2 linked regions of the Prochlorococcus marinus str. MIT 0912 genome follow. The protein of the gene in region 1 binds, or shares a complex with, the protein of each later gene. Links are inferred from orthologs where the notes say so. Each region holds a gene or a part of one and is shown on either strand. Other genes may lie near its edges.

Region 1 (7,676 bases):
ATCATAGGAAAGTTTATCGAATCTTTTATTTACAAGGTGAACAACTGCTCTAATTAATCCAATTCTAGATTGTTGTGTAATATTACTCATCATCCCAAAATCTAAATAACATAATCGACCATCTTCCATTGCTAAAATGTTGCCTGGATGTGGATCAGCGTGAAAAAAACCATGTTCAATTAGTTGCTGTAAACTACAACTAACACCAATTTCTACCATTTCATTTGGATCAATTCCTAGTTTTTTCACTGCGCTTATATTTGTTAATTTTATACCATCTATCCATTCCATAGTAAGTACTCTTCTGCTTGTTGCTTCTCTATAAATTTTTGGTACTGCAATCTTCTGATTACCGCTATGAAGTTTTTTAAATTTTTCTGCATTTGTAGCTTCATTTATATAATCCATTTCTTCAAAAATTCTTTTACCTAGCTCATCTATCAATGCTACTAAATCACTTCTGATAATTCCAATATTATTTTTAAACCATATAGCCATATTTCTTACTATATATAAATCTAAAGTGATTTGTTCTCTTAGTCCTGGTCTTTGAATTTTAACAGCAACTTTTTCCCCACTTTGTAGTGTTGCTTTATGTACTTGACCTAAAGAGGCTGCTGAAATTGGTTCTTTATCTATTTCAAGAAAAATGTTTTCTACCTTATCTTCTAAATCTTGTTCAATACATGCCATTGCGAGTTTACTTTCAAAGCCTGGCAGTTGATCCTGAAGTTGTGCTAATTCCTCTAAAACTGTTGGCGGAACTATATCTGGTCTCGTGGAAAGAGCCTGTCCAGCTTTTATGAATGCTGGTCCTAAATCAACGAGTAGTTGTGTAAATTCTCTCGCCCTGAAAGTTTTTCTTTCGTTTTTGTCTAAAGATCCAACTAGCTTTTCCCATCCAACGCCAAGTAAAAATAATCCAATAGGTAAAAGCGTTTGCCAAAGTCTGCGGAGTAGACGAACTGGATTTTTTTTGTAGATTGATTCTATAGCCACCGGGTCATACTCAAGTAGACCTGAGGCTTCAATAAAATCGCTTAGTTCTTCGGCCATTTTAGTATGGCAATGTTCTACATCCCTTCTAGTTCATTTTACTCTTGGTTTGCGTCTTTTTGATTGCTTTGATTTATGCTCAACAGTCTTCGTTTTCAAAATATAGCTCTATTTGGTAACTTAGAGATTGAATTTGATAAGGGATTTACTGTTTTTACAGGTCAGACTGGTTCAGGTAAATCAATATTTATTGATACGTTAAACGCCTTATTGGCGAACAAAAAAACTCCTCTAGATAATCGATTAGTAGCAAAAGGATCATCATCATCATCTATAGAGGCTGTTTTTTCTGTATTTCAAAATACAAAAGATTGGTTGATTACTCATGAATTTGATGCTGATGAAGAATTAATTGTGACTAGAGAATGGCGTTTGAAAGAAGATAAATATAAATCTAGATTTAGAATTAATGGTGTATTAGTTAACAGAGATCAAATATCAGAATTGAGATCACTTTTATTTGATTTCACGCTACAAGGAGATACTTACATCTTAAATGATTCATTGCATCAATTAAGATTATTAGATTCTTTAGGCTTAAATAAAATTCAAGAATCTATTGCTAAAGTAAATCAAGATTGGAAAATATGGCATGATTCTAGTTTTAGACTAGAGCAAGCACGAGATCAAATTTTTGATTCAAAAAAAGAATTTGAGGAAATTCAGTATATATACGAAGATCTAGACAAATTACAATTAGAAGATCCAAACGAGCAAACCAAGTTAGAAATTGATCAGAATCGTTTATCAAATCTTGTAAGGTTAAAAGAAGGAGTTAAGTTTTTATTGATTCGTTTAAATGAAAGCTTAGATGAGTACCCATCAATTCTAGATCATACTAATTTTTGTATTAATGAATTAAAAAATATGTCTAAAATTGATTCTTCTTTAGAACCAATTTTTGAGAGTTTTTATCAACTAACCAATAATCTTAATGATGTAATTTATCAGATTAATGATTATGAAAAAACATTAGATATTGACACTTCTTTATTAAATGACTTGCAATCTAGATTATCTACTTTAAAATTTTATCAAAAAAAATATCAAAGAAATATAGAAGATCTTATTACCTATAAAAATGAATTAATGAATAGTTTATCTTTGCATGATGACTCTAATAATATTCACGAACTTGATTCCTTTGAAGCTAATAAAAGAATTATAAGAGACAAGTCTAACCAAGATTTGTCGATTCTAAGAAAAACTATTGCTTTGCAACTAGAGGATAAATTGATTATGAGTTTAAAAAACTTAGGTATTCCTAATGTTCGTTTTAAAGTTATTTTTGAGGAATGTGAACCAACAATTAATGGGATTGATAAAGTTACTTTTATGTTCTCAGCAAATCCAGGTATTCCTTTAGCGCCTCTTTCCGAAACTGCCTCCGGAGGAGAGAAATCAAGGGTTCTTCTTGCAATAAAGGCAATTTTTTCTTCATTTGATGAATCTAAACTTTTGATTTTTGATGAAATTGACTCAGGTGTTAGTGGATCTGTTAGCAGCTATATAGCTAATTTGCTCTGTGACTTGTCAAATCACCGGCAAGTATTTTGCGTCACTCATCAACCTTTAATTGCAGCATTTGCTGATAATCATTTTTCTTTAAAAAAGCGCGTTATTGCTGGTTATACAAAGTCTAGTGTTATTCATTTAAAGGAAATGGCTGATAGGCAAAGAGAATTGGCTTTATTGGCTGGAGGTGAAATCGTAGAAGCCAATGCTTATGCGGCGAGCCTGCTGGAACACAAAGCTGCATGATGAGCATATTTTTTTATACAATTAATTATTAATATTTTTCCCTAATGGGAGGTCCAAAACCTAATTCAAAAAATAAGACATTAAATATGACTCCTTCCAATGAAGAAGTCATAACTATTCGTGGTGCCAGGCAACATAATTTAAAAAACGTTGATTTATCTATTCCAAGAAATAAATTGGTTGTTTTTACAGGTGTTAGTGGAAGTGGTAAGAGTTCTTTAGCTTTTGATACTATTTTTGCTGAAGGACAAAGGCGATACGTTGAAAGTTTATCTGCTTATGCAAGACAATTTTTAGGTCAGGTTGATAAACCAGATGTTGATTCAATTGAAGGTTTATCTCCAGCAATTTCTATTGACCAAAAATCAACTAGTCATAATCCTCGCTCAACAGTTGGAACGGTTACGGAAATACAAGACTATTTTCGATTGCTTTTTGGAAGAGCTGGTGAACCTCATTGCCCTGAATGCTCTAGGCCAATTAAGCCTCAAACTATTGATGAGATGGTTGATCAAATAAAGACTCTTCCAGAAGGGACACGATACCAATTACTTGCACCAGTCGTTAGGGGTAAAAAAGGAACACACTCAAAACTTTTGTCTGGACTTGCTGCAGAGGGTTTTGTTCGAGTAAGAATTAATAAAGAAGTTAGAGAACTGGCTGACAACATTGAATTAGATAAAAATCAAATTCACTCTATTGAAGTAGTGGTTGATAGATTGATTGCGAGAGAGGGTATCGAAGAGCGATTAACTGATTCATTAAGTACTACCTTAAAAAGAGGAGATGGCCTAGCAATAGTTGAAGCAGTACCTAAAAAGAATGAAGAACTACCCAAAGGTATTGATAGAGAAAGATTATTTTCTGAGAATTTTGCATGCCCAGTTCATGGGGCGGTGATTGAAGAATTATCTCCAAGATTGTTTTCATTTAATAGTCCATATGGAGCATGTCCCGACTGTCATGGTCTCGGTCACCTGAAAAAATTCACTTGTGAGAGAGTTGTACCTGATCCATCACTACCGGTTTACGCTGCTGTTGCACCATGGAGTGATAAAGATAATTCATATTATTTTTCATTATTATTTTCAGTTGGTGAGGCATTTGGTTTTGAGATAAAAACTCCTTGGAAAGATTTAAAAGAAGAGCAAAAGAATATTTTGCTAAATGGCAGTAAAGAACCGATTTTAATAAAGGTAGATAGCAGATATAAACAAGACTCTGGATTTAAAAGACCTTTTGAAGGTATCTTGCCTATTTTAGAAAGGCAGTTACAGGATGCAAATGGTGAAGCTGTTCGTCAAAAGTTAGAAAAATATCTTGAATTAGTCCCCTGTGCAAGCTGTCATGGTAAAAGATTACGTCCTGAAGCTCTTGCTGTAAAACTAGGACCTTTTTCAATAACTGATCTCACTTCATCAAGTGTTTCTACCACACTAGCGAATGTTGAGGAATTAATGTGTATTGAAACAACCAAAGACTCAAATCAATTACTTTCTAATAAACAAAGAAAGATTGGAGAATTAGTTTTAAAAGAAATTCGATTACGTCTTCGATTTCTGTTGGATGTTGGACTTGATTATTTAACTCTAGATAGGCCAGCTATGACCTTGTCTGGGGGGGAAGCTCAAAGAATACGACTTGCTACACAAATAGGTGCAGGTTTAACAGGGGTTCTTTATGTTCTAGATGAACCTAGTATTGGACTACATCAAAGAGATAATGATAGGTTGTTATCTACCTTAAAAAAATTACGTGATCTAGGTAATACTTTGGTTGTTGTTGAACATGATGAAGACACGATAAGAGCAGCTGATCATTTAGTAGATATAGGTCCAGGTGCTGGTGTGCATGGAGGAGAAATTATCGCTGAAGGATCTTTAGATAGTTTGTTGGCTGCAAAAAAATCATTGACTGGTGCTTATCTTAGCGGGCGCTCGTCTATTCCTACACCTGCTAGCAGAAGAGATTCAGTACAAAGAAAATTACGATTAATTGATTGCGAAAAAAATAATCTAAAAAATGTTTCAGTTGACTTTCCATTAGGTAGATTAGTTGCCGTTACGGGAGTCAGTGGAAGTGGTAAAAGCACTCTAATAAATGAGTTGCTTCATCCTGCTTTGAACCACTCTCTAGGGTTGAAAGTTCCCTTTCCAAAAGGATTAAAAGAATTAAAAGGTATTAAATCTATCGATAAAGTTATTGTTATTGATCAATCTCCAATTGGTAGAACTCCACGATCTAATACGGCTACTTATACTGGTGCATTTGATCCTATACGACAACTTTTTGCAACTTCTGTCGAGGCAAAAGCTAGAGGATATCAAGCTGGACAATTCAGTTTTAATGTCAAAGGTGGAAGATGTGAAGCTTGCCGTGGTCAGGGTGTAAATGTAATTGAGATGAATTTTCTTCCTGATGTCTATGTCCAATGTGATGTGTGTAAAGGAGCACGATTTAATCGAGAGACATTGCAAGTTAAATATAAAAATTATTCTATATCTGATGTATTAGAAATGACAGTTGAACAAGCAGTTGATGTTTTTTCTGCTATACCTCAAGCTGCAGATCGATTAAGGACACTTTTAGATGTTGGACTTGGATACATTAAGCTTGGTCAACCTGCTCCAACATTATCTGGAGGAGAAGCTCAAAGAGTAAAACTTGCTACTGAATTATCAAGAAGAGCTACTGGTAAAACTCTTTACTTAATTGATGAACCAACAACTGGTTTAAGTTTTTATGACGTTCATAAACTAATGGACGTGATACAGAGATTGGTGGATAAAGGAAACTCAATTATTGTTATTGAGCACAATTTGGATGTTATTAGATGTTCAGATTGGATTATTGATATGGGTCCGGAAGGTGGTAATCGAGGAGGAGAGATTGTTGCGATGGGAACTCCTGAAGAGGTGGCAGCAGATTCAAATAGTCATACAGGTAACTATTTAAAAAAAGTTTTGGAACTACATCCTCCCATAACGGTTTGAACATCTTTGCCGATTTTGTATATATTTCGTAATCTTGAACAATAAAGGATCTTCTTTTTATTTATAAATCCTAAAAAATCTAGTGATGTCAACAATTTTAAAAATTTAAATTTTATTGAAAAAAACATTATTTTTTCTTAAGGTTTAATGAACTATAAATCGATTAGTAATCCCATTACTAATAAATTTTTTGCTTGGGATTAAGACTTTTACATTTAAATTTGCATGGTTTAATCCGTTCGCATGATCTCGAATTGGGTAGAGATGCAGATACTGGAGGGCAAACTTTATATGTTTTAGAATTAGTAAAAGGACTAGCAGCTAGACCAGAAGTTGAAAAAGTTGAATTAATCACCAGATTAATTATTGATAGGAGAGTATCTTCTGATTACTCAAATCCTGTCGAACAAGTATCAAGTTGTGCGGAAATTATTCGATTACCTTTTGGTCCTAAACGTTATATCAGGAAAGAATTATTATGGCCTTATTTAGATGATTTAGCGGATCAAATAGTTCAAAGATTACAGAAAGAAAATAACCTGCCTGATTGGATTCATGCTCATTATGCGGATGCTGGTTATGTTGGTGCATTGGTTAGTAGAAGATTAGGTTTACCATTAGTTTTTACTGGCCATTCGTTAGGTCGGGAAAAACTTAGAAGATTATTGGCTGCTGGAATAGATCATGATCAAATAGAGCAAACTTATTCAATTAGCAAAAGAATTGATGCAGAAGAATTAGCTTTAGCACATTCAAACTTACTCATTACAAGCACTAAGCAGGAATCTGATGAACAGTACTCTCGTTATGGAAGATTTAGTAAAAAAAATATAGAAATAATTCCACCTGGTGTTGATCTAAATCGTTTTCATGCAACAAATTCTAATTTAAAGGATGAAGAAAAAGAATTAAATATACTGTTCAAACCTTTTTTGCGAGATTTAAATCTTCCTCCTCTCTTAGCTATATCCCGAGCAGTAAGGAGAAAAAATATTCCTGCGTTGATTGAAACCTATGGACGTTCTACAATTTTGCAGCAAAGACATAATCTAATTTTAATTTTAGGCTGTCGAGAAGATTCACGCCAGCTTGATAAACAGCAAAGAGAAGTATTTCAGCAAGTTTTTGAATTGGTTGATAAATATAATTTATATGGAAAAGTTGCTTATCCAAAACAACATAAAAGAGAGCAAATCCCATCTATTTATCGTTGGGCTGCAAATAGAAATGGATTATTTGTTAATCCTGCTTTAACTGAACCATTTGGTTTGACATTATTGGAAGCTGCTGCGTGCGGTCTACCGATGGTGACTACTGATGATGGTGGTCCAAGGGATATTCTTTCTCGTTGTGAGAATGGTTTACTTGTAGATGTATCTGATTTAGAAGCGATTAGAGATGGTTTAGAGACTGCTGGTTCAAACTCTTCAGTATGGAAAACTTGGAGTAACAATGGAGTTGAAGGAGTAAGCAGGCATTTTAGTTGGGATGCTCATGTTTGTAATTACATTGCATTGATGCAGAAGCGTCTTAAATTTCTTGCACCTCGACATTGGTCATTTGGGAATCCTAGTGAAACTAGTCCTATTGGTAAAAAACTAATTTTGCTTGATTTAGATAACTACCTTGAGCAATCAGAAGGTTTATCAATATTGAAAAATCAGCTAAAAGAGCATTCATTGAATGATCTTGTTGAATTGGGAATTTTAACTGGAAGATCAATTAAAGCTGCTCGTTATCGATATGCAGAAACAAAACTACCCAAACCTGCAGTTTGGATATGCCAAGCTGGTACTGAAATTTATTATGGTGATGAAAATAAATCAGATATTTTTTGGCAGGATTCAATAACTGTTGATTGGAATC
Region 2 (8,256 bases), 950 kb from region 1 along the record:
AATAAATGCTTTTAGCTCAATGTTTAATGCACGTTCAATTATTGATGGCCTAAGTTTAATGAATGAAGACTCAATTGGTAATCAAATTGCAGTTTCTAATCTAAATATAAGCGACGAGGGTCTGCATCCTGAAAACGTAGGAGCTTTTAGTTTTGATGGCGAAGGAACTCCAACGCAAAACGTAAAACTAATTTCTAATGGCAGATTGACAAATTTACTTCATTCAGAAGCAACTGCCAGAAAATTTGGTGTCAAACCTACAGGTCATGCAGGATTAGGAGCTAAGGTATCTGTTTCACCTGATTGGCTAGTCGTGAGCAAAAGTGAATCTGATATTGATAAAGAAAAAAATCTAAATGTTAAAAATACACTAAAAGAATACATTTTAATAGACGAACTATCTGCCATTCATTCTGGTGTAAAAGCTAGTCAAGGTTCTTTCTCCTTACCCTTCGATGGTTGGATCGTTAATGATGGTAAGAGGATTTCGATTGAAGCAGCAACTGTTGCAGGAGATATTCTAAAAGTCTTGAAAAATATTGTTAAAATTGAAAACGAACAGATCGTCACACATCAAGGTATTAGTCCTCATGTTTGGGTTGAAAACATATCAATAACTGGTGAAGCGTGAAGATTATTTTTTGGGGAACACCTAAATATGCTGCTGAAAATTTAGTAAACATAGTTAAAGCTGGGCAAGAAGTAGTTGCAGTAATTACACAGCCAGATAGAAGGCGAGGTCGAGGTAAGAAGTTATCTCCATCACCAGTAAAAATAGCTGCAATTAATTTAGGTATCCCTGTCTTTACTACACAATCAATAGGTAAGGATCAAGATACGAAAAATATACTCAAGAAATTCAACGCTGATTTATATGTAGTTGTAGCTTTTGGACAAATTCTTCCTAAAGAGATTTTAGAACAGCCAAAATTGGGATGTTGGAACAGTCACGCTTCATTACTACCTCAATGGAGAGGGGCTGCACCAATTCAATGGAGCATCCTTAATGATGACGCAAAGACAGGTATTTGTATTATGTCAATGGAAGAAGGTTTAGATACAGGGCCCGTTATTGAACAAGAGGTAACCCTGATTGATGATTCAGATAACCTAGAGATACTTTCAAATAGACTATCGAAAATGTCATCAAGGCTATTAGTAAAATCACTTGAAAGAATAGGGCTTGCCAAAGGTTTAAATATATCTTCAATTCTATATGAATTAAAAGCTATTGATCAATCAGATATATATGCAAAACCGAGTTATGCAAGACAAATAACAAAAGAAGATTATTTAATAAATTGGAACCAAGAAGCAAGGAAAATCATGAAGAGAATACAGGGACTTTATCCAAATGCATATTCGTTATATAATGGTAAAAGAGTAAAAATTTTAGAGGCAAATATATTAGATAATAAAGAGTGTTATTCAGATAAAAATAATCTTGATTTAATAGATAAAATTGTTCCTGGAGAAATTCTAGTGGTAAGTAAACAAACAGGAATAACGATAATGTGTAGTGATTATCCAATTCAAATTAAATATGGTCAACTAGAAGGTAAAAAAGCAACTGACAGTTATACGTTATCAGTTCAATCTAATATGTTGGTTAGCAATATTTTTGGAAGCTAGATTTTAAATATCAGATCCTTTTCTAGAAAAACCCCAAAGAAATAGAAATAACATTATTAGGAAAAATAAGTATTCTGGTAAGATTAATTGGTTAAATAATAATTGGATTATTAACTTCATTCCAATAATACCGACTGCGATATAACCAGCTTTTTCAAGATTAATATAGATCTGTAACCATTTAATAAATAAACCTGAGGTGAACCTTAATGCAATAACTCCGATGATTGCTCCTGTAATAACTAAAAGAAATTGATCACTGATTGCTACCGCAGCAGTAATACTATCAATTGAAAAGGCTAAATCAGTTACTGACAATAAAAGAATAACCTTAAAAAGTGATTTTATACCAGTTGAATTATCATCATTAATTGATTCATTATTGTTTTTAGAAATCAATTTAGTAATTGATAAAGATAATAAATAAATACCACCAATTAACTTTACTGGCCAAAAGTTTAAGAAGAATTGTGCAGTAAGAATTACAAATATTCTTAAGATTAAAGCTATAAATATCCCTATATTGAGTGCTCTCTTCTGAAGATCAATATTATTAAGATTCTTTGTTATTGAGGCTAGTGCTACAGCATTATCTGCAGATAAAATAAGTTCTAAAGATATAATTATTGGTAAAAGAGGTGCCAACTCAACCCATCTATCGATACCATCAAGTAAAGGAGTTAATGACCTAAGAGATGCTGAATCCATTAAATTACGAATAAAGAGCTATTTGCACTACCTGTTTGGTATATGTTAACGCTAATAATTTTATTTAGGCTAATTTAGAAGAGTTATGAGAATTGAATCTAAACTTTGCCACCTAACAGACAATAAAGCAGTTGTGCAAGTGAATGGATGGCTTAATGAAAAAAGCCTTGGAAGTGCGCTCGCCGAAGGACCCACAGTTGAAGTTGCTGAAGATAAAGCTATATTAAGACTTAATTTAAGAATTAATGGAGGATCAAATAATGAAACAACTCAATTACCAGGCCCTGAGAACATAATCAAAAAACCACTAAAAGCTGAATTACCCAAAAATGAGATAGTTGCTAATAGCAATTCAAATATTGAACCTAGTGATTGGAGTAACGAACTAACAGCAATAGATTTAGAAATTAAACGGTTAAAATGGTCTAGAGAAGATGAAATAAATTTTCTAGAAAAAAGCTTAGGTTATAATAACCGTAATAAAATAACCAATTACAATGATATATTAAAGTATCTTAGTCTATTGAAAAATACAGATAACAAAAATCAATCTACAAAATATAATGTAAATATTAATTATTTAATAACTGAATCAGACAATATACTTAATGATTTGTCATGGAATCACGTACAGGGTAGAGAATTTTTACAAAAAGAGTTTAATGTTTCAACTAGAAAGGAACTTAATGAAAAACAATTAATCTCATTTGTTGAAAAGCTTAAATCCATTCGAAATAAATATCTAGTTGATTAAATCATCTAAAATGACAAATTAAATGTTATGGTAATCAAAATGATTTAAGTAAAAAGAGTAGTGTCATTAGAATCAATTGCAAAGAATTTAGAAAATCATCAGTTAACAAATGAGTTGATTGGAAGAACATATAGAGATGAAAGATTAATATTAACTGGAGCTTCCCGAACAGCAAAAGCATTAATCACAACATCTCTTGCTAAAAATGAATCTAAAAAATTATTAGTAATTGTACCAACATTAGAGGATGCAACAAGGTGGTTTCCACTTGTAAAAGATTGCGGATGGTCTAAAACATGTTTATATCCTACGAGCGAAGTCTCACCCTATGATTCTACACAAGTAACCTCAGAGATCGTATGGGGACAATTACAAGTACTCAGCGATATATTGGAATTAAAAGATGATGAGAATATCGCAATTATTGCTACGGAAAGATCATTACAACCACATTTACCTCCATTTGAATATCTTAAATCAAAGTGTATCAAATTGTCCGTTGGTGAGGAAGTTAACTTAAGTCAATTATCATTCAAATTAAGTGAATGTGGATACAAGAAATCAAACAATATAGATCAAGAAGGAACATGGACACGACGTGGTGACATAATTGATATTTATCCAGTTAGCAGTGAATTACCAATTAGATTGGAGTTATTTGGTGATCATTTAGAAAAGATTAAAGAATTTGATCCAATATCCCAAAGATCTTTGGATAAAATTGATAAAGTATGTATTACTCCTACTGGTTTTGATCCACTAATAATTAATAAGCTTAAATCAATTAATGATAAAGATATTTCAATATTATTTTCAGATGAGGAATACTCAGAGTTGGTTAATTCCGATACATTATCATCTGCAAGAAAATATCTAGGAGTTGCTTTCGACAAGCCTTCATCATTATTAAATTACTTGGATAGTAATACATTTATAGTAGTAGATGAAAGGTTGCAAAGTTTATCTCATGGAAAGGCTTGGTTCAACATCGTTAACGAAAATTTTATAGAATTAATTAATAATTCTAAAGAAAGCAACTTATTAAGAAAAATATTCAAGCCTAATCTTCATATAAATATTAATGATATATTTAAAACATTGGATAATTATAAAGGGATAGATATATGCGATCTAGAAGACACAAACTCTAAAGAAAATGTTTTTAATATTTCAAGTAAAAGTCATAAATGGCTCCCAAATCAATATGGAAAAATTAGTTTATCATTAAAAGATTATATTATACAAAAATATTCTATCTGGATAGTTTCAGCGCAACCTAGTCGTGTAGTTTCTCTCTTAGAAGAACATGAATGTATTTCAAAGTTTATACCTAATAATAGTGACTTTAACTCTATAAAAAGTCTTTTAGATGATAATATTCCAGTTTCAATTAAAAATAATAATGAAGGTGAAATCGAAGGATTTTGTCTTCCAGCATGGAAGATTGCACTAATAACCGATAAGGAATTCTTTGGTCAACATAATATTTCTAATACTGGTTATATAAGAAGAAGAAAGCAATCTCAAAGTAAAAAAATAGATCCGAATAAAATGAAACCTGGCGACTATGTTGTTCATCGTAATCATGGTATAGGGTTGTTTCAAAATATTCAAAAATTAAATATAAATGGCGAGTCAAGAGATTACCTTGTAATCAAATATATGGATGGAAAACTAAGTGTTGCTGCTGATCAACTTGGTAGTTTAGGTAGATACAGAAGTTCTAATTCTAAGACTCCTACTATTAGTAAACTAGGTGGAGCAAATTGGAATAAAATAAAAGAAAAAGCGAAGAAATCTGTTAAAAAAATTGCTATTGATTTAATTAAGTTATATGCTGAAAGAAGTAAAGAAAAAGGTTATAAGTTTCCAAACGATGGGCCTTGGCAAAGCGAGTTAGAGGATTCATTTCCATACCAATTAACACCAGATCAGGCAAAAGCTACAATTCAAGTTAAATCAGATATGGAAAGTGATAAGCCTATGGATAGATTAGTTTGTGGTGATGTTGGATTTGGCAAAACAGAAGTTGCAATTAGAGCAATATTTAAAGCAATAACCTCAGGGAAACAAATAGCATTATTAGCTCCAACAACAGTATTATCGCAACAACATTGGAGAACAATTTCTGATAGATTCGCCCCTTACCCAATAAAAGTATCATTACTTAATAGATTTAAAACTACTAGTGAAAGAAAACAAATTGTAAGTGGACTTAAAGATGGACAAATTGATGCTGTTGTTGGTACTCATCAGCTCTTGAACAAAAAATTAATTTATAAAGACTTGGGACTTCTAGTTATTGATGAAGAACAACGTTTTGGAGTTAATCAAAAGGAAAAAATAAAGGAGTTAAAAAAAAGTGTAGATGTATTAACTTTATCTGCAACTCCTATACCACGAACACTCTATATGAGTCTTTCTGGTGTTCGTGAAATGAGTTTAATAACGACACCTCCTCCTTTACGTAGACCAATTAAAACTCATTTAGCACCACTGGATAATGAGATTATAAGAAGTGCTATTTCACAGGAGATCGACAGAGGTGGTCAAATATTTTATATTGTTCCGCGAATTAAGGGTATAGAATATGTAGCTGATAAATTAAAAGTAATGATACCAAATGTCAAATTATTGATAGCACACGGGCAAATGGAGGAAGGAGCATTAGAGAATGCAATGTTGGCATTTAATGCTGGCGAAGCAGATATATTACTCTGTACAACAATTGTCGAAAGTGGATTAGATATTCCAAGAGTAAATACCATTTTAATTGAAGATTCTCACAAATTTGGGTTATCTCAACTTTATCAATTGAGAGGCAGAGTAGGGCGTAGTGGAGTTCAGGCACACGCATGGTTGTTTTATCCAAGCGAAGAGAAATTAAATGAGACGTCTAAACAACGATTAAAGGCCATAAAAGAATTTAGTGATTTGGGTAGTGGTTATCAATTAGCCATGAGGGATATGGAAATTAGAGGCGTTGGAAATATTTTAGGTATTGAACAAAGCGGACAAATGGAAACAATTGGATTTGATTTGTATATGGAATTATTGCAGGAAACTATTGCTGAAATTCAAGGACAAGAAATACCTTCGGTTGACGATACTCAAATTGATTTACCTGTTACAGCTTTTATACCTGGAGATTGGATAACTGATCCAGATGAAAAAATAAATGCTTATAGATTAGCGACACAATGTCAAAACAATGATGAGTTGGTTCAATTTGCTAGCAACTTAGTTGACAGGTATGGAACATTACCAAAGGCAGTTGAATCATTAATAGAAGTAATGAAATTAAAAATTATCGCTAAAAAGTGTGGATTCTCGAGAATTAAATTATCTAAGCCTAATGTTGAGCTTGAAACAATGATGGATGAGCCAGCTTTTAGGTTACTAAGAAAAGGTTTAGCAAACCATCTTCATGGGAGATTTATCTATAAAAAAGGGGATCGGTTCTCCACTGTGATAATTCGAGGTCTTGGCATATTGGATAGCGATAAACTTCTAGATCAACTAACTGATTGGTTAAAGTTAATGAATTCAGAAATAAATCATCGCTAAAAGTAATGGGTGTCAATCTTTCAATTGGTTCAACAAAACACTTTTAAAGAAAATAATTGCTATAGTCTCCGAAAATTGAGTATTTTTACCTTGGGAGAAGTAATAGAAATTAGTAATAACCAATATGGGCTAAGTATTTTCAGTAGCATGATTAGTCTTTTAGCTCTTGGTATATATACACTTTTAACTGTCGACACTGGAAACGATGATGATGATTCTGACTCAGGAAGTGGTGGATTGATGCAACCAGTAAATTAATAAAAGGATCAATTAGGTATTAGTTTTGTAAGTCTTTCTCTAAAATCACCCTTCGCAATTCCTCCTTTTAACTCACCAATAATTTTAAATTCTCCATCAGGATCATCAACTAATAGATAAGTAGGCCAACCCATACCTTCTTTTGTTGGATATTGTTTTAGCAATATTGGCCTATATTTTCTATATACAACAGTATCTTGTAGTTTTACATTAATAAATTCAATCCCTAATTCGTTCGCAACTTTTGAATCAAAGAAGCTCATTCTGTGACAGGTGCCACAATCCTCAGAACTAAATTTAACTAGAGAATAAGACATAAAGAAATTATATTGTGAATTAATACTAAATATACCTATCAATAAAAACTAGTTCAGTTATTAGACTTATTGTTTCTTGCAATAACAGAATAGAATGGGTCACTTTCGGACGAGTAAAAACCAAAAAGCTTTTCTTCATATGTTTTTTCATTAAATATTTTTTCAATTCTCCATCCATTAGAAGAGAGAACACTACATACGTATTCAATCCTTTTAGCCTCTGACGAATAAGTCCAGATATTTGGAGCTTTGGTCCAAAATGCTCGATTAGTGAATGAAATTATCAAGAATGAATCAGATTTGATAATCCTTGATAGTTCTAATGAAACTTTTTCAGGATATTGAAGATATTGCCATCCGGCAACTATTAATCCTATGTCAATAGAAGAATCTTCTATTGGCATATTTTGCTTAATATTTAAATTTTGGACCCAGTAACTATTAAGCCTTTTATTTGAAGATAACTCATCTACGTTCATTCCATGACCAATAACCTTTTTATATCTCATATCATCAGGTAAATGGCTAATCCAACTACTCATTAAATCAAGAATTACGTAATGATTTAGTAGATACTCAGAATATAAGCCTGTAAGTCGTTTTCTAAATGAATTGCTTAGGTGATTAACATATCTAGGATTTTTATAAAAAATATAATCATCATTAATATCTATTTTTTCTCTATCATTACTTGAAAGCTTCATCAAAAGTAAAATTCTTATTGTTAATTAATTATTTTACTTTATTATCGAATTATTTACAAAATTAAATTAGCAATAAAATAAAGAATACTTATCGCTCAATTTTATATATCTATATTTTATAAATAATTAATTCCAGGATTCATTTAAAATTCTTTTTGATCCAATGAGTTTTGAATGGAATTAGTGGGCTCTCTAAAGTCAATTTTATTATTTGTTGGAATAAAGAGTAATAGCGTACTTGTAAATAAAAATATAATAAATGCATAAAAGAAATTATAATTCTTCTTGGACTTTGAAACACTATTAAGTATAAATT

The links. The genes of interacting proteins can lie anywhere in the genome.
Region 2: the proteins of uvrA (region 1) and mfd are in contact, whole or in part, in a crystal structure (PDB 4DFC), measured with the Escherichia coli proteins. The link is inferred for Prochlorococcus marinus str. MIT 0912 from one-to-one orthologs.

What each region holds. Positions count from the first base shown.
Region 1 is NZ_CP114783.1:1,317,785-1,325,460, reverse strand. What follows is about bases 2,516-6,010. They hold uvrA (excinuclease ABC subunit UvrA), read left to right. Parts: upstream 2,516-2,861; coding sequence 2,862-5,810; downstream 5,811-6,010. Other genes in these bases: O5640_RS07650 (HAD family hydrolase), read left to right, coding at 6,005-6,010; O5640_RS07660 (DNA repair protein RecN), read left to right, coding at 2,516-2,817. Outside these bases: O5640_RS07665 (ABC1 kinase family protein), read right to left, coding at 1-1,056; more of O5640_RS07660, read left to right, coding at 1,132-2,515; more of O5640_RS07650, read left to right, coding at 6,011-7,676. UniProt on the Escherichia coli protein: The UvrABC repair system catalyzes the recognition and processing of DNA lesions. UvrA is an ATPase and a DNA-binding protein. A damage recognition complex composed of 2 UvrA and 2 UvrB subunits scans DNA for abnormalities.
Region 2 is NZ_CP114783.1:364,690-372,945, forward strand. The notes cover bases 2,787-6,861. They hold mfd (transcription-repair coupling factor), read left to right. Parts: upstream 2,787-3,154; coding sequence 3,155-6,661; downstream 6,662-6,861. Other genes in these bases: O5640_RS01930 (hypothetical protein), read left to right, coding at 2,787-3,094; O5640_RS01940 (hypothetical protein), read left to right, coding at 6,686-6,861. Outside these bases: O5640_RS01915 (TldD/PmbA family protein), read left to right, coding at 1-631; fmt (methionyl-tRNA formyltransferase), read left to right, coding at 628-1,632; O5640_RS01925 (TerC family protein), read right to left, coding at 1,636-2,340; more of O5640_RS01930, read left to right, coding at 2,426-2,786; more of O5640_RS01940, read left to right, coding at 6,862-6,919; O5640_RS01945 (TlpA family protein disulfide reductase), read right to left, coding at 6,928-7,236; O5640_RS01950 (SAM-dependent methyltransferase), read right to left, coding at 7,290-7,940; O5640_RS01955 (DUF4335 domain-containing protein), read right to left, coding at 8,084-8,256. UniProt on the Escherichia coli protein: Couples transcription and DNA repair by recognizing RNA polymerase (RNAP) stalled at DNA lesions. Mediates ATP-dependent release of RNAP and its truncated transcript from the DNA, and recruitment of nucleotide excision repair machinery to the damaged site.